Lactiplantibacillus plantarum: one gene and its partner. The protein of the gene in region 1 interacts with the protein of each later gene in a pairwise test. Links are inferred from orthologs where the notes say so. Each region holds a gene or a part of one and is shown on either strand. Other genes may lie near its edges.

What was found.
Region 2: the proteins of E5260_RS04400 (region 1) and def interact in binary tests that used the Escherichia coli proteins (3 or more experiments, as listed by UniProt). The link is inferred for Lactiplantibacillus plantarum from one-to-one orthologs.

Annotation. Positions count from the first base shown.
Region 1 is NZ_CP039121.1:987,438-996,235, reverse strand. What follows is about bases 2,913-5,752. They hold E5260_RS04400 (aspartate-semialdehyde dehydrogenase), read right to left. Parts: upstream 4,944-5,752; coding sequence 3,882-4,943; downstream 2,913-3,881. Other genes in these bases: E5260_RS04395 (linear amide C-N hydrolase), read left to right, coding at 5,175-5,752; E5260_RS04405 (SRPBCC family protein), read right to left, coding at 3,049-3,564; E5260_RS04410 (SDR family oxidoreductase), read right to left, coding at 2,913-3,010. Also shown: E5260_RS04430 (VanZ family protein), read left to right, coding at 1-123; E5260_RS04425 (magnesium transporter CorA family protein), read left to right, coding at 207-1,115; E5260_RS04420 (DUF1801 domain-containing protein), read left to right, coding at 1,130-1,477; E5260_RS04415 (MerR family transcriptional regulator), read right to left, coding at 1,628-2,137; more of E5260_RS04410, read right to left, coding at 2,186-2,912; more of E5260_RS04395, read left to right, coding at 5,753-6,128; E5260_RS04390 (hypothetical protein), read right to left, coding at 6,177-6,395; E5260_RS04385 (TMEM175 family protein), read right to left, coding at 6,395-7,171; E5260_RS04380 (MMPL family transporter), read left to right, coding at 7,177-8,798.
Region 2 is NZ_CP039121.1:1,986,301-1,995,165, reverse strand. What follows is about bases 2,916-5,822. They hold def (peptide deformylase), read right to left. Parts: upstream 4,696-5,822; coding sequence 4,135-4,695; downstream 2,916-4,134. Other genes in these bases: pdhA (pyruvate dehydrogenase (acetyl-transferring) E1 component subunit alpha), read left to right, coding at 4,980-5,822; E5260_RS09225 (hypothetical protein), read left to right, coding at 3,599-4,105; E5260_RS09230 (DNA-directed RNA polymerase subunit epsilon), read right to left, coding at 3,098-3,316; rnjA (ribonuclease J1), read right to left, coding at 2,916-3,101. Outside these bases: E5260_RS09245 (hypothetical protein), read left to right, coding at 1-181; E5260_RS09240 (diacylglycerol/lipid kinase family protein), read right to left, coding at 403-1,362; more of rnjA, read right to left, coding at 1,425-2,915; more of pdhA, read left to right, coding at 5,823-6,092; E5260_RS09210 (alpha-ketoacid dehydrogenase subunit beta), read left to right, coding at 6,094-7,071; E5260_RS09205 (2-oxo acid dehydrogenase subunit E2), read left to right, coding at 7,129-8,445; lpdA (dihydrolipoyl dehydrogenase), read left to right, coding at 8,453-8,865. UniProt on the Escherichia coli protein: Removes the formyl group from the N-terminal Met of newly synthesized proteins. Requires at least a dipeptide for an efficient rate of reaction. N-terminal L-methionine is a prerequisite for activity but the enzyme has broad specificity at other positions.

The DNA of each region.
Region 1 (8,798 bases):
GATGTCTACCTTGTCGTCGTTTCAGTCATTTTACTGATTATCAGTTATGATTTATTGTTAGCGCTTTTCAGTCGCAGTCACCAGTTATGGTGTGAAAAGTTAAGTAGAACAACTGTTAAATAATTAGGTGGCCTTAAAACTTCCTTTGCGTTGTCTCGCAACTCATGTTAAATTGAAGATATCTCAAAACGCTGGAAGTAAAAACAATGATAAAAGTCCATGAACTAAGCGACGATTTTCGCTGGGTCGCTGTTAATAATTACACTGAAAATGATTATCATCAACTCGTAAGTGAGGAACACGTTACCGACGAAATGTTAGGCTACGCAACCGATCAACACGAACGAGGCCGGTTGGAATATGACGCCAAAAGTGCCATCACGACCATTATTTTTGACGTGGTCACAGAAGACGTTGAGGAAGGTACTTATACCGCCCAAGTCAGTTTCATGTTGATTGACCACACCCTACTGACTTTTACGACCGATAACACAATATTCGTTGAGGATATGTTGGCAGACGAAATCGATGCCGATTGGGAAGATGTCCTGCATCCATACGACCATATCTTTAACATCTTGTACAAGCTATCACGGCAATATTTTTCGGCCATCAACAAGATCAATAAACAACGCCAAGACATTCAGATGAAGATGAAAAAGCAAATTCAGCGTTCAGTCATTATTCAATTGATGGACTTAGAAACAACGCTAGTCTATTTCCTCACGTCCCTTAAAAGTAATAACGACATGTTGCAGTCACTCAAACGGTTTGTACCGGTCAAATTCTCGGCGGCCCAATTAGAACGGCTCGACGATATTATTGTCGAGGCACAACAAGGATTGGAAATGGCCAACATTGCCTCAGACATCATCGGCCGGGTGTCGAACGCCTACTCGAACATTCTAGACAACAGTTTGAACAACACGATGTGGGTGCTGACGATTTTCTCCATCGTCCTGACAATGCCCAACATTGTCTTCGGTTTTTTCGGGCAAAACGTCGACTTACCGTTCATGAAGAATCCATTCGGTTGGGAGATTACGGTATTCATCGCCGTTGCACTATGTGCCCTAACCATTTGGTTGCTACGACGCAATTCATTTCGTAAATAAAGGAGGTTTTAAAAATGCCTAGTCGAGTTAAAGTCACGGACACCAACGATTACATCAATAAAGCTGCAATCGCTGCACAACCAATCTTGAGCACCCTTGCCCAACTGATTACATCGGAATTGCTTGACTTTACTGCTAAAATCAAGTGGAATTTGCCGTTCTATGAACATGACAAACAATACGTTAGCATTGCTGCTTATCAGGCCCACGTCAGTCTAAGTATTTCAGCCGACCTTGACGATGCGACCCTCACTGCTGCTAAAACTGCTGGTTACGCAACCGGTCAAAAGCGGCTGAACATTGGCCTGGATCAACCCGTACCAGTGGCGCTAGTTAGACAAGTCTTACAACTAATTGCTTAAATATACGCTGCTTTTAATTTCAAAAGGTTCCGAACTGTCAAACAACTGACAATTCAGAACCTTTTATTTTGGTTATTCTTATCCAATATCCAAGCTATCAAAACCAGTTTTTCTGTACAGTTTCATCGATTAAACTGAAACTGCTAAGGACTATCGCTTGCGCAACCGATAATCCTTTACATTAGCAAATCGAGACAGCTCAACCAGTTGACCGGTCGCCTTCAAATACGCATCATATTCCTGGTCAAGACCGGGAAGAACTTCATTAGTACCCGGTACAAAATGAATATCCTCATGTCCGGCAGCCGTAGCGGTCTCATAATACCACTCCTTAAACTTCAAATAACTCATCGTATCCTGTAAGTCGGTAATCCGCTGTTGTAATTCCTGCTCATGCGTTTTGAGTAATTGGTAACGATCGTTTAATGTCGTATCACCTTCGAGTCTGAGCGCAATAAAAGTAGCAATGTCAGCTACTGACACACCCGCATTTTTGAGACATACAATGGTCCTCATCAAATGTAGATCATTATCAGTAAATTCACGCCGGCCAATTGAATTACGCTTCACGAATGGCAGTAATCCCGACTTATCATAGTAACGAATGGTATCAATCGTCACTCCTAACTTATCAGCTACTTGTCCGATTGAATAACTCATACTGAACTGAACCTCCTCGATTGTCGTTTAACCACTATCTTAACGCAGCTAATCGTCTGTCGATAATGAAAGGTCCTCACGTGACTTAATTTCACTAACAATGCTTTGTAAATTAGCGAGTCCACCTTGATAGGCAAATTCACCTAATGGCAAGTGTGCCGGTACTTCTACCAAATTGGCCTGATCAAACATAACCTGAGCAATTCGGTGCGGATTGCCCGGTGCCTGAGTAACCGAGTCCGATACCGTCGTAATCGCGTCACTAAACGCGGCGTAATCTGCAATTGTCGGTACCATCTTTTGGGATGACCGCCCTGACCACTGCGTTCGAGCGCCACTTGGTTCAACCGTCATAATTTGAATCCCCAAGTCTTTTACTTCTTGCCGCAAGGTATCACTATACCCCTCAACTGCATACTTTGTCGCACTGTAAAAGCCCATAGTTGGTAGTGTCGTCAATGCCAACGCCGATGATAAATTAATAATTATCCCAGCATGGTGTGCCCGCATGGTCGGTAAAACGGTCCTAGTCACGTTAGCGAGTCCCATAACGTTAACTTCAAACATGTAGCGAACTTTCGCCATATCACTTTCTTCAATTGTTGAAAAATAGCCTAAGCCAGCATTGTTCACTAAAACATCAATAGTTCCAAAACGTTGAATCGCTTGAGCGACCCCAGTTTTAATTTGTGATTCATTTGTCACATCAATGCTTACTTTCTCAATACGCGTCGCGTCAAAAACATCTAGGTAGGCTAAATCATCGGTGTGGCGGGCAGCCGCAATCAGCTGAGTGTCAGACTGACGTGCAACAATTGTCGCGAGTTCCTTTCCAAAACCACTTGAAGTTCCTGTAATAAACCATGTTTTCATCTTTTAATCACTCCTATTAATCTTGCTGAGCTACTACTTTACTCAGTCATAGTCCTTTTAGCAGCCTTGACTAACCCATCTAACCAGCTTTGGTGACCATTTAGCATCGGATTGGGTGTTTGATTAGCTAAGTCTTTAGCAGGCTGTCCAACTTGCGATTCTTGTGTTAATAATCGAATCCGGCCATCTGTCAATTTTTCAATTAAGAAAGCGTGATAGACATCAAATTGAGTATCTGCATCACCATTTTGCCAGCCATGCCATGCTAGTCGTGCTGTTTCACCATCCGTCGGTTCAACGAGTTCCATGACCTGGGCATCGATAGGAAAACCAAATGTATCAAATCGGAAATGTTCCGCAAACTTTAGTTCAGTATTCGTTTGATCATCCAAAATAATGTTAGTCGCATTGTCATAATACGTCGTCCACTTCGATGTATCGACTAAATTTTTCCAAACAGCCGCTAAAGTCACACCGTCTGTAATGACCTCGTTTGACACGAAATTATCAGTATGCCCTGGTAAATAGTCCGTTGACCAATTAATTGATTTCATTATTAATTCCTCCATATTCGCGTTAAAATTTTATTCTAGCTAGCAAATTAACATCATGACATCTCATTGACCATTCACTAACTTTGAATAAACTTAGCTTATATGCTGGAGCTGACTCCAGGACAAGGATAAAGGACACTCATCAGTTTTAGCTTAACAAATTCTTAATATTGCTTTCTAAAACGAACCTAATTTCAACATGACGCTTATTATATTTTATCTGACTCTAACGCTCGAATAATTCGACATCAAAAAAAGCTGGTCGCCAGAATATTGATTCTAGCGATCAGCTTTTCATTACCCTTAACAAATTAGTTTTATTGCATGTGCAATAAACCCATCTTGTCCATGGTTTCCGCAATCTGAACTGAGTTCCAAGCAGCACCCTTTAAGAGGTTGTCGGAAACGTTCCACATGTGGAAGGCTTGTGGCGTTTCTTGGTCAGGACGAACCCGACCAACGAACGTGTCTTTAGAACCTTCCGCATTATGCGCTTGCGGATAAATTTGGTTATCAGGGTCGTCTTGTAAGACCACGCCTGGTGCAGCTGCCAAAGCATCTTGAATGCCCTTGACGGTTGCCTTAGGATCTTCAACTTCAAAGTAAACTGATTCGGAGTGACTCACTGGCACCGGAATCCGCACACAAGTTGCCGTTACTTTGATATCCTTACTGTCCATGTCGCCGCCACACATAATCTTTTTGGTTTCATGGATCATCTTCCATTCTTCATGGGTGTAGCCATCTTCTTCAAACACGTCAATTTGTGGTAACGCATTGAAGGCAATTGGATAATGCTTTTTGTCGCCCGCAACAGGTAAGATATGAGCTTCCATCTCTTCACCTTTTAAGTAGGCTTCCGTCTCATCATGCAATTCCTTCAAGGCCCGGTTACCAGCACCACCAACGGCTTGATAGGTTGAAACAATGACCCGCTTCAAACCAAATGCCTTGCGCACTGGTTCCAAAGCAACGACCATTTGGATGGTTGAGCAGTTCGGGTTAGCCACGATTCCATGATGAAGCTTCAATGCTTCAGGGTTAACTTCAGGAACAACTAACGGAATCTTTGGGTCCATCCGGAAAGCACTTGTATTATCAACAACTACGGCACCCCGTTTGACTGCTTCAGGGGCGAACTTCTTAGATACTGAGCCACCCGCTGAGAAGAGGGCTAAATCAATTCCTTCGAATGATTCAGGAACGGTCTCTTCAACAGTTAAGGCTTGACCATTGAACTGTAATTGTTTACCGGCTGAACGGCTTGATGCCAAAAGTTTAACTGAGTTGACAGGTAAACTCGTCTGTTCCACCATTTTGATCATCCGCGCGCCAACTGCACCAGTTGCACCGACAATCGCGACGTTATATCCACTCACTATGAAGACCTCGCTTTGATAGTTATTGAAACCTCATTATAGCACGTTTGTAAAGATTAGAAAATAATGAGTTCCATCCGACCATAAATTAATCTGTCACTGATTGCACTGCCAGCTGTTTTGCACACGCAGATCATCAAAAAAAGTAACCGTTACCATCGTTAATTAAACAGTCATTTAGCTGTCGCCTATTTTGACGTATAATGAACCTAATTCAAAGGAGGCCGCGCCATGTGTACCAGCTTAACTTATCTTGATACTGACAATCACCGCTACTTCGCCCGCACCATGGACTTTCCAACAACGACACCTTGGCGGCCAATTTTTTTGCCGCGCCGTTATCCGTGGCCAACTGGGTTAGCGACGACGCGTATGACGCAGTATGCCATTCTCGGTGGTGGTCGGCTACCTGACCACTTTAAGGCTTGTTTGATGGCTGACGGCATTAACGAAGCTGGTTTGATGTGTGCTGAACTGTACTTGCCCCACGCCGTTGAATACGCCACTCAACCACAAGTCAACCAAATTAATTTAACACCCCAAGCCTTCATCAACTGGGCTTTAGGTGAACACCAATCAGTCGCAGCCGTGATCGCCGATCTGCCAAGTGTTAACCTGGTCGGTGCGTCCTGGGGTGATGACACTGGTGAAGTCTATCCCTTTCACTGGTATCTCAGTGATGCACACACCAGTGCCGTCATCGAACCCACTGGTGGCCCACTGACGGCGCAACCGAATCCAGCCGGCGTCCTGACCAATACACCAGTCCTAAGCGACCATCAGCGCCGACTAAATCGTTATTTAGCAGTATCTGGCAACCAGATTACAACTGCCACTCGTCAGGCTGCTCAGCACGTGATTCAGACTAAGCAACCATTACCGAGCGGGCCGATTCCCACTGATCGTTTCATTCACATGGCACTTCGACGACTGGGAACACCGCAGCTAGCACCGCAACAAGTGCCGACCACTTTATTCCGCTGGTTACAAGAAGTAAGCTTGCCATACCACGCCGACCGTCGCCATCTCATCAGCCACAACTACACGCACTATCGTTGTTTGATCACGTTAGCGACTCGTACTTACCGCTTTATTCCACGCACGACTGGTCACGAACAACGACTGACACTAACACCTGAAATGGCAACAACCTGGCGAACCCCGTACCTCTTTCCTGCCGATTGAAACTAAAAAATCACGATGTTGAGACTGAACTCACATCGTGATTTTTAATTAATGACGCTGCTTCAAAAAATGATCAAATTCCTGATTGATTGCTGCTCGTACTTGGGGCTCATGTAAATCAGCTTGCGCTGCATTCGGACCACCCGTAACTTGACTAACCACTTGCAAATAGCCGAACAAGACCTGGCTGGGGTCAAGATGATACTGCTTGGCTAACGTCACGGCGAGATCATAACGATCAGGTCCTAATAAACTTGAATAATCCATTATGCCGTCCCTCCCTTCGCCTGTTCTAGCTGGCGACTCATCCGTAAGTAGGCCAAAAAGTGAAAAATGATGCCACCTGCTAGTAAGATTGCACCTAACCATACCGACCAAAACGTTGCCACGATGGCTAAGCCATAAATCGTGACACTTCGAACCGGATCAAACTTAATTGCGGTATAAAAAGCCATTGAGATTCCCGGCTTCTTTAGATCCTGGTGATGATGCAGATAAGCGTACATGAAATAAAATGTCGCCGAAATAAACAGGGCAACCAAATCATAAACGATAAATGCCGTTTGCATATCCTGTCGATTACCAGTTGTCAACGCATCTGCCACTAATGACATCGGGTAATCCAATAAGGTGATACTAAAGAGCATTAATAAGTTTAGCATATTAACGTTGCGATCAATTCGTTGTAGCATGTTGAAATAATCATGATGAAATAACCACAGCGTGCCAACGTAGAAATACGAAAAGACATACGACAAGATCAACGGCCATTGCGCTAATAGTGCCGCCAGTAAATGTCCCGGTTGGTAATCAGGAATGTGAAATTCTAAGACTAAAATTGTAATTAAAATGGCAAAAATACCATCACTGAACGCCTGAAATCGATCTGTTTTCAAAATCAGCACCTCCCACAGCGTTTTAGGATACCATAACTCACAAGTAATTACTGTAATTAACTTTTCAAACTGACGACCAAACTGCTTCTCTAACACCTGATATGGTAAGATTAAGTCAAAATAAAGTAATTGATGTGGGGGCGTCAAGACGAATGCGAAAATTATTAAAACCAAAGTGGTTGTTCTTATTTTTCTGGGGAATCGTGGTGTTTGCAAGTATTCTGATTTTACCGAACATTACCACGTTTGTGAATGAACAAACCGCAATGCCACAAGATGCAACAACGAGTCCTAAATATCAACAACAATGGGGTCACGGGTTAACCAACAGCCAGTCCTTAACGTTAGTCTTCAACAATTCAAATGGTAAATTATCCAAACAGCAACGCCAACAAATCTCCACGACCCTAGCCAAACTTAATCGCCGAGCCGATGATTATGGCATTAACCAGCTTCGAACGCCAACCGGTATGACTAATGACTGGCACTTATTACGTTCCAATGATGGTTCCACCGAATTAGCCCTTGTCGCCGTTCAGACATCCCGGGCTGACCTATCTGTGATTGCAAATCAACTTAATAATGCGATTGCAATCGCCGACCTCAATACGAGTGTCACCAGTACGGACTTGATCTACCAACAACACGTGCAACAACAACGTCGCAACTTGCTGATTAGCATGCTTGTCGGTAGTCTGCTCAGTTTAATCATTCTCGGCCTCATCTTCCGCTCACTGTTAGTGCCATTACTGAACTTACTGTGTCAAGTGGTCACTCTGATCACAACGATTAGCTTTATCACTAACGCGCGTTTAGCTTGGCATTGGCCACTGACGGCTAATGCGCTGAGCCTTGCTGGTCTAATCAGTTTAATACTGACTAGTCTATTGACATGGCACTTTATGTACGCGTATTGGCAATCGAGCGCACCAACCGCACCGACCACTGTCAGTCTCAAAATTCTGACACTTCAATATCGACAGTGGGCACTTGTTTTTATCCCATTAATACTCATAACCATCACTTTACACTGGACTGCCTTCATCTCATTAGCCGCTGCTTGGGCCATTACTGTAGCGCTTGGAATCACCTTACTGGCGGTACCGCCGCTCAATTACGCCTTTACCGCTTGGCTCGGTGATAATTTATTTTGGCCAGGAACAACGGCTTGGCCGACCCGTCCACGCAATCTATGGGGCCAATTGAGCAAGTTCGGCTACTGGCAGCCAGCGCTTGGGAGCTTGGCCGTCGCACTGTTACTACTCCCCGGCCTCATTCTTGCTAACGGCCAGTTTGCCGATGACAACTTACGACCCTGGCGCCAAAATCAGCTTAGTAATGCTGAATTAGGTCAGCAATTAGTCCAAGCTCACTTCGGTACCGGTGCCACGGCGCCAATCACAATTACACTACGAGCACCGCAGAATTTAACGCAGCAGCAATCATTACAAACAATCGATCACCTGACGACTAAACTGCGGGCCGTACCAAATGTGGCTCAAGTCATCTCAGTGACCCAGCCCACCGGCCAACCACTAAGTAATTTCTACGTTAACCAGCAACTTGCGACTATCAACATTGATTTGGCTGGTAAACTGACGAGTATGGCGAAACTCAAGAGCCAACTCACGACTGACCAACAAAGTCTGGAACAAGCAGCGACTAGTCGCCATACCAAGTCGGTCGACCAGTTGTCCGACCGCATCAATGATTTGGCTGAACTGAATGATCAAGTGCAACGGCAATTACAGGCTATTGACACGACGCTAACGAC
Region 2 (8,865 bases), 1.0 Mb from region 1 along the record:
GGAAGAATATCAAGAGGCTAATACCCAACTCGATCATTTAAGGACGCTAGCCGTTCGGCAACAGGATCGCTCACGGGTTGTGACCATTTATCCGCATTTGAAAGAACGGGTGAGTCACTTATCTCGTAAATGTGAACAACTTGACATGCTTCTGGAAGCAATCAACGCTTCTGAGGACTAAGATTAATCAAGACTGACTGTGTGACCATATTGAGATGGTCAGCAGTCTTTTTTATTAGCCGAGTGGGTGGGGAGTCAATTAAGTGGTCATTAGCATTGCTGGCCGGTAAGTGGACGGTGATCAAGTAGTATGAATTGCCAATCTGGGTCCTATAAAAAAGTCGTTGCGAGCATCTTCGCAACGACTTTTTATCGCTAATTTGTATTGTTTTAGCAGTAGAGTTAGTGGTGGTCATGGATACTAGTGTCGATCCAGAATGGGTAGGGATGGGTGGACAAGTAGAGGTCGTAGTTACGATTCCCAATAATTTGACCATCCATCTGACCAATTTCAACAGAGTTAACCAATAAGTGCAAGTTAGCGTTGCGATAATGGTGAACGAAACGCGACTTGAGATGACGGCCACCCAGTAGCAGTAAGACGAACAACCAGAGGATAATCCACCAGTGAGGCTCTTCGACAACGATTAATTCGAGCTGATCATCGTGCAGATTAGCCTGAGGCAGAATTTTAACTCCGCCACCAAAGTATGGAATGTTCGAGACTGTACAAAGGAAAGCCCGCTTATAATAGTCTCGCTTCCGGTTAACGTGTACGGTTAGCGGGAAGCCTTCCTGTTGGGAATATGCGGCCAGCATGTTACTGAGATAAGCCCAACGACCCAGACGGCCCTTCTTTTTGCTACGGTTTGTGTCATCAACGATTTGAGCGTCAAATCCTAAACCAACGTTGTTGACGAAATACTGGTGTTCGTTTTTCAAGGTTTCATGGAAATAACCAACATTTAACGAACGGGGCCGCATATTGTTGAGTACTTGTGCAAGTGCAATTGCTGGATCAGTCGCCATACCCAGACCGCGAGCAAAGTCGTTGCCCGAACCTCCAGGAATGTAGGCGAGCGGGATCGGTTCAGCTTGTGGGACCTGCATAATACCATTCAAGGCCTCGTTCAGTGTGCCATCACCACCAATGACCAGAATGACCGGGGTCACGTTTGGTCGTCGTTGAATGGTTTTAACGTACTCATTTGCGAGCCGAATTGTGTGGCCGGCATATTCAGAAATTCGATATTCAAATCGAATCTGTCGTTGTTCTAGAATCGGCTTGACGGTTTCCCAAACGACCTTACCGTGACCAGATCCTGCCAGTTCATTAATAATAATGTAGTATTCAGCAATCAAAATTACACCTCATATCAGTCTTACACCATAAAAAACCGGAACGAGATCGTTCCGGCAAGTAGTTAGTTCATAATCAACATTGGCAGAATCATTGGGTGCCGTTCAGTCTTATCAAATAAGAAACTCTGCAGGTCGTCAATAATCGCATTGCGGATAGTCGCTTCGGTTGCTTTATCCGACTTCATTTTGCGCCGGATCGTACGGAAGACATGCCGCCGGGCTTCGTTAATTAGATCGCCAGACTCGCGCATGTAGACAAAACCACGTGACAGAATATCTGGACCAGCTTGGATCTCTTTTTTGTTCAAATTGATGGTAGCAACGACAACAACCAAACCTTCTTCCGAAAGCACTTGGCGGTCGCGTAACACAACGTTACCAATATCGCCGATTCCAGAACCATCAACATAGACATCGCCAGCACCAAAGTGACCGGCAACCCGGGCAGAATCCTTCGTAAAGGCAAGCACATCACCATTTTCAAGGATAAAACTATGGTCTAGTGGCACACCACATTGTTCGGCCAGTTCGGTGTGAATCTTCAACATTCGATATTCACCGTGAATCGGCATAAAGAACTTTGGTTTCATCAGCCGTAGCATCAGTTTCTGTTCTTCCTGACCACCATGACCAGATGTATGAATGTTATTGACTTTACCATGAATGACATTCGCACCGGCTTCTTCGAGTTCGTTGATTACGTGGTTAACACTTAACGTATTACCAGGAATCGGTGAACTTGAAAAGATCACGGTGTCGCCAGGTTCAATAGAAATCTGGCGATGAGTACCGTTGGCAATTCGCGAGAGCGCCGCCATTGGTTCACCCTGGGAACCAGTACATAGAATCATGACTTTATTGGCGGGGAGGGAGCGTAAATCGTTAGCATCAACGATGGCTTCGTCAGGGATGTTTAAATAGCCTAATTCACGTCCGTTGACGATAGCTGCTTCCATACTACGCCCAAATACCGCGATTTTACGATGATGTTCAAGGGCGACCTGCGCTGCCTCTTGAATCCGCGAGATGTTAGAAGCAAAGGTAGCAAAGATGATTCGACCTTCAACTTGTTCAAAAATGTGGCGAATTGATTGCGCCACCCACCGTTCAGACTTCGTCCAGATTGGCCGTTCGGCGTTAGTACTGTCTGACATTAGCGCCAAGACACCACGTTCACCGAGATGCGCCATCTTTTGAAGGTTCGGCGGCTGGTTAGTAATTGGTGTCAGATCGAACTTATAGTCTCCGGTCTCTACAATCGTGCCAGGTGGTGTTTGAACGGCGATTCCCAGTGTATCAGGAATTGAATGGGTCGTTCTGAAGAACGAGACACGCGTCTTACGGAACTTGAGCACCGTATCTTCATTGATCTCGTGTAATTCAGTTGTTTTTAATAACCCGTGTTCCTCTAACTTACCCTTAATCAAGGCTAAGGCTAGGGGGCCGGCATAGATTGGCACGTTGATCTGTTTTAATAGGAATGGAATCCCACCGATATGATCTTCATGACCGTGCGTAATCACTAAAGCTTTTATTTTTTGCTGATTTGCAACTAGATAAGAATAGTCTGGAATAACGTAATCAATTCCGAGAAGTTCATCTTCAGGGAATTTAATTCCGGCATCAATCAGAATAATCTCATCTTGAAATTGGATACCATAGGTATTTTTCCCAATTTCTCCCAAACCGCCGACTGCAAAAACAGCGGTTTCGTTATTTTTGACGTTTAACCGTTTCATTTATTGAACTCCGTTAGGTGATACTCTGGATTTTTTTGTTCGTAATCCAAGAAGTTACCTTCTAACGGTTCGATAAATTCGATGTTGTGATCTGTATTATCTTCCACTAAGGTCCGTGCCGCTACTTCGGTCTCGGCTTCGAGATACAAAGATTGGGTCGTTTCCCGTTGTGGGTTCCGTTCTTTGGTTTCTTGGTAATATACTTTGTAAATCATGCGTAAAACTCCTTAATATAAACAAGATTTATTTAGATACTAAGTAATCTAAATAGATAGCAAAAATAAAAGTTTGATCCGTACACCAGGTTGTGTAAACACAACAATTATCTTACATTTTAGCATAATTTGAGATGGGTGTATACAATGTTAACTTTCTTCAAAAATAGAGCGGTTAAAAGAATTTTTTTTGATGAAACATGCTATGCTAAACATAAGTAATAAAATGAAAAATTCCTAAAATTGTGAATCATTATACAAAAAAAGAATTGAGGGTTGAGCATGCAGAGTTGGTTAACAATCATTGGTGGGGTACTAATGGCAATCGTCGTTTATGAATTGCTGCGACGGCAAGTGCTGAAGCGTGCGGCGTTGAAGATTCGGCGGGCTGGCCAACGAACGGTTGATAGTGCGATGGTAGCAGCATTCAAAGTGCTCGCAAATGCGATGACGATTCAAGAGGTTGCGGGGGCGATTCATTCGGTGCCCGTCGCAGACGTCTGGGGGCGTGGTGTGATGGCCTTTGAGTACGTGCTAGATGCACCAGGCATGGTCACGGCCGATTTGCCAGAAGTTCGGCGATTATTCAATAACGAATTGCAAGCGTACGCAATTCACAATCAGGTGGTTGCTTTCCGGGAAGCTGGACCAGCGTTACGAGTGACTGATGCGTGGCTGCGCAGCGGACAGCTCCACTTAGATATTGCCTATTTGATGAATGAGGCCACTTTAGAGTATTTGGAAGATTTGCGTCGGTTGAATTCGAGTGCACCAAAAAAGCAGTCCTGAACATTTCAGGACTGCTTTTTTAAATGACTTTAAGAAATTAGAACTAAATCATCATCAGCGGCAAATGGATTGTCGCCATTGATATGGTCGTAGAATAAAATACCATGAAGATGATCAATTTCATGTTGACAAACAATGGCCGGATAATTCTTGAGACGAATCTTTTTCTCTTCACCAGCCATATTATAGTAGCGTAACGTAATCCGATCGTGTCGAATAACGTAGCCAGCAATATCACGGTCGACGGATAAACAACCTTCACCTTCAGTTAAGGCGCCGGGTTGGACGGAGTGACTGATGATCACGGGATTGATAATGACGTCTTTAAAGACCGGTTCATCATCTTCATTTTCACTCGGAACAAGGACAGCAGCCATCTGTTCCGAAACGTCGACTTGCGGTGCAGCTAAACCAACACCGGCACGCAGTCCGTATTTTTTAGCCAATTCGGGATTCTGGCTGTTTTCTAAGTATTCCATCATGTCATTGGCCAACTTCTGATCAGCTTCACTCAACGGAAATTTAACTTGCTTTGCTTCCGCGCGTAACGTGTGATTACCTTCGCGGATAATGTCGCGCATTTTAATCAATTCCAATTACCTCCAAAATTAAGATCGCGCAGTTTACACTTAATATCTAGTTTATCATAAGCCTACGCCAAAAAGTAGCGCCCGTTATGAAAAAGATGAAAACAGAATTAAGCACAAATTAAATAGTTCACAATCATTTGGACAGAAAAAGCCGGCTTTTCGCTCTTTGGAAGGGCTTGCAAAAGATGAAACGCAATGGTAAATTAGACTTGTAATTATGAAAACGATTACGAACGCGGTGCGATGCACAACGTTTGTACGTTCATGAAAGGGATGTGTCATTTATGGACAACGAAAAACCAATTGTTGATTTTGGTGCGATCCGCGATGCACTTGGGAAAGACTTTGAGCCCGTGCAAGTATTGGATGGTCAAGATAAAGTAATTAAACCAGAAATTGTCTCTAAATATTCAAACGAACAACTCGTTGAATTCTTTAAATTAATGTTATGGGAACGGACGTTACATCAACGTTCTAACGCTTTGACACGGCAAGGACGCTTAGGATTCTATGCGCCGACTGAGGGCCAAGAAGCCAGTGAGATGGGGAGTAACGCCGCGATGAAGAAAACCGACGTTTTAATGCCTGCTTATCGTGATATTCCACAATTGATTCAACACGGACTACCTGTTTACAAAGCGTTCCTGTGGTCTCGTGGTCATGTCTTGGGTAACGAATATCCAGAAGACTTCCATGCAATGCCACCACAGATTATTATCGGCGCTCAATACGTACAAGCTGCCGGTGTGGCTTTAGGGATTAAAAAGAACGGTACCGAAGACAAAGTTGCCTACACTTATACTGGTGATGGTGGGACTTCGCAAGGTGACTTCTATGAAGGTATGAACTTTGCCGGAGCCTTCGAAGCACCGGCCGTCTTCATTGTTCAAAACAATGGTTATGCCATTTCAGTACCACGGCGCAAGCAAACAGCTGCGAAGACGTTGGCTCAAAAAGCAGTTGCTGCCGGTATTCCAAGTGTTCAGGTCGATGGGATGGACTTCCTAGCTGTTTATGAAGTAACAAAGGCCGCCCGGGAATACGCTGCTGCTGGCAACGGTCCTGTCATGATTGAAACGCTGACATACCGGTTTGGCCCGCATACGAATGCTGGGGATGATCCTAAGCGTTACCGGACTAAGGACGAAGAACAACCTTGGTTCGATAATGATCCATTGATTCGTTACCGTAAGTACTTGACTGATCAAGGTGTTTGGTCAGAAGATCAAGAAAACGAATACGTTGAACAAGTTAAAGAAGATATCAAGGCTGCTGTTAAACAAGCAGATGAAGCACCAAAGCAAAAAATGACCGAATTCTTGGGGAATGTTTTTGAGGAACAACCACAAAACATTCAACAACAAATTACGGAATTCCAAGCAAAGGAGTCGAAGTAACATGTCAAAGAAAACGTATATTCAAGCGATCACCGATGCACTTCGATTAGAACTCGGGTCAGACGAAAAGACCTTAGTTTTTGGTGAAGATGTTGGTAAAAACGGTGGGGTCTTCCGGGCAACTGATGGCCTGCAAGCCGAATTTGGTGAAGATCGTGTTTTTGACACTCCTTTAGCAGAATCCGGTATTGGCGGTTTATCAATTGGGCTGGCATTGGAAGGTTTCCGGCCAATCCCTGAAATTCAATTCCTTGGATTCATTTTTGAAACTTTGGATTCAATTGCTGGTCAAATGTCACGGGAACGTTTCCGGACAGGTGGCACTCGGCATATGCCGATTACCATTCGATCACCATATGGTGGTGGAACGCATACACCAGAAATGCACGCGGACTCATTAGAAGGCTATTTAGCTCAAATTCCTGGTTTGCGGGTCGTGACGCCATCTAATCCTTACGATGCCAAGGGGCTATTAATTTCTTCTATTCGGAATAACGATCCAGTTTTCTTCCTTGAAAACTTGAAGTTATACCGGTCAATGAAGGCGGATATTCCGGATGAAGCTTATACCGTTCCGTTAGATAAAGCAAACGTGGTTCGTGAAGGTACTGATATTTCCTTGATTGCTTACAGTGCACAAGTTAACCAGTCACTGAAGGTTGCGGAAAAGCTCGAAAAAGAAGGAATCTCCGTTGAAGTTGTTGACTTACGGACCTTGTCACCTTTAGATGAAGAAACAATTCTCAAGTCTGTTCAAAAGACTGGTCGGGCCGTTGCGATTCAAGAAGCACAACGACAGGCTGGGATTGCTGCGAACGTTGCTTCACTGATTGCTGAAAAAGGTGCGCTTTATCTCAGTGCCCCAGTTGGCCGGGTGTACGCACCAGATACGGTCTACCCATTCGGATTAGCAGAAGACGATTGGTTACCAGCTGAAGATGAAATTGAGGCAAAAACCCGCGAAATCTTGAACTATTAATCAAGACGCGGCATCGAAAAACAGTCACCTGAGACTGTCATGAAAGGAAGTTATCCAATGGCTTACGAGTTTAAATTACCAGAGCTTGGTGAAGGTCTTGAAGAAGGCGAAATTGCATCATGGCTCGTAAAACCTGGTGATGAAGTCAAAGAAGACGATTCTCTAGTTGAAATTCAAAATGATAAATCGGTGGAAGAATTACCATCGCCAGTAAGTGGTAAAGTTATTGATATTTTAGTTCCAGAAGGTGAAACGGCTAAAATTGGTGATGTGATCGTCACGATTGACGATGGTTCTGGCGACGCTGCGCCAGCGGCTAAGGCTGAAACACCAGCGGCTACTAAGACGGAAGCCCCGGCAAGTGAAGCAGCTGAAACTCCCGCTGCAACATCAGCACAACCGACTGGAACCCCGGCTGCGGGCAATCCTAATAAACGGGTCTTGGCAATGCCATCAGTGCGCCAGTACGCACGTGATAAGGACATTGACATCACGTTAGTTACGCCAACTGGTGCCCATGGTCAGATCACAAAGCAAGATATTGACAATTACACGGGTGCGCCAGCGGCAACGGGTGCTAAACCGGCAGCTACGCCAGCGACAACGGCTCCGGCTGCAAGTGAAGCACCAGCACCAACACCAGTTAAACCATATGTTTCTGACACACCTGAATTAGAGACGCGTGAAAAGATGACGCCAATTCGGAAGGCAATCTCTAAGGCTATGGTGAACAGTAAACACACCGCGCCACATGTTACTTTATTTGATGAAGTTGAAGTGAGTGCGTTGATGGCACACCGGAAGAAGTACAAGCAAGTTGCTTTGGATCGCGACATCCATCTTACCTTCTTACCATACTTCGTGAAAGCTTTGGTTGCGGTTTTACAACAATTCCCAGAATTGAACGCGTCGATCGATGATGCAAACAAGGAAATTGTTTACAAACACTACTTCAATATTGGGGTAGCTACCGATACTGACCGTGGATTGTTAGTGCCAAATATTAAGCACGCTGAAGGTAAGGGCTTGTTTGCAATTGCCAAAGAAATTACTGACAATACGCAAAAAGCTTACGATGGCAAGTTAAAGGCCAGTGAAATGAGTGGTGGGTCTATTACTATTAGTAATATTGGCTCAATTGGTGGCGGCTGGTTTACCCCAGTTATCAACCAACCGGAAGTTGCCATTTTAGGTGTTGGGCGTATCGGTAAGGAACCTTACGTCAATGACGATGGTGAAATCGTTGTTGGTAAGATGCAGAAGTTGTCCTTGAGTTTTGATCACCGTCTGATTGATGGTGCAACAGCACAACGGGCAATGAACTTATTGAAGCAATTGTTACATGATCCAGAATTACTTTTGATGGAAGGATGAGGTCAGAATGGTTGTAGGAGATTTTGCTGAAGAACGCGATACAATGATCATCGGCGCGGGCCCTGGGGGTTACGTCGCTGCGATTCGGGCCGCGGAACTCGGCCAAAAAGTCACCGTGGTGGAAAAGGAATATATCGGTGGTGTCTGCCTTAACGTTGGTTGTATTCCATCAAAAGCTTTGATCAGTGCTGGTCATCGGCTACAAGAAGCCAAGGACAGTAAGATCTTTGGTATTAAAAATATTCAGGATCCGGTGTTGGATTTTAAAGTGACCCAGGACTGGAAAGACCATCAAGTTGTTGATCGGTTGACTGGTGGCGTTGAAATGCTGCTCAAGAAGCATAAGGTGGAAGTGGTCCGTGGGGAAGCCTATATGCATGATAATCATACCTTACGGGTGATGAATGGTGACCATACTGG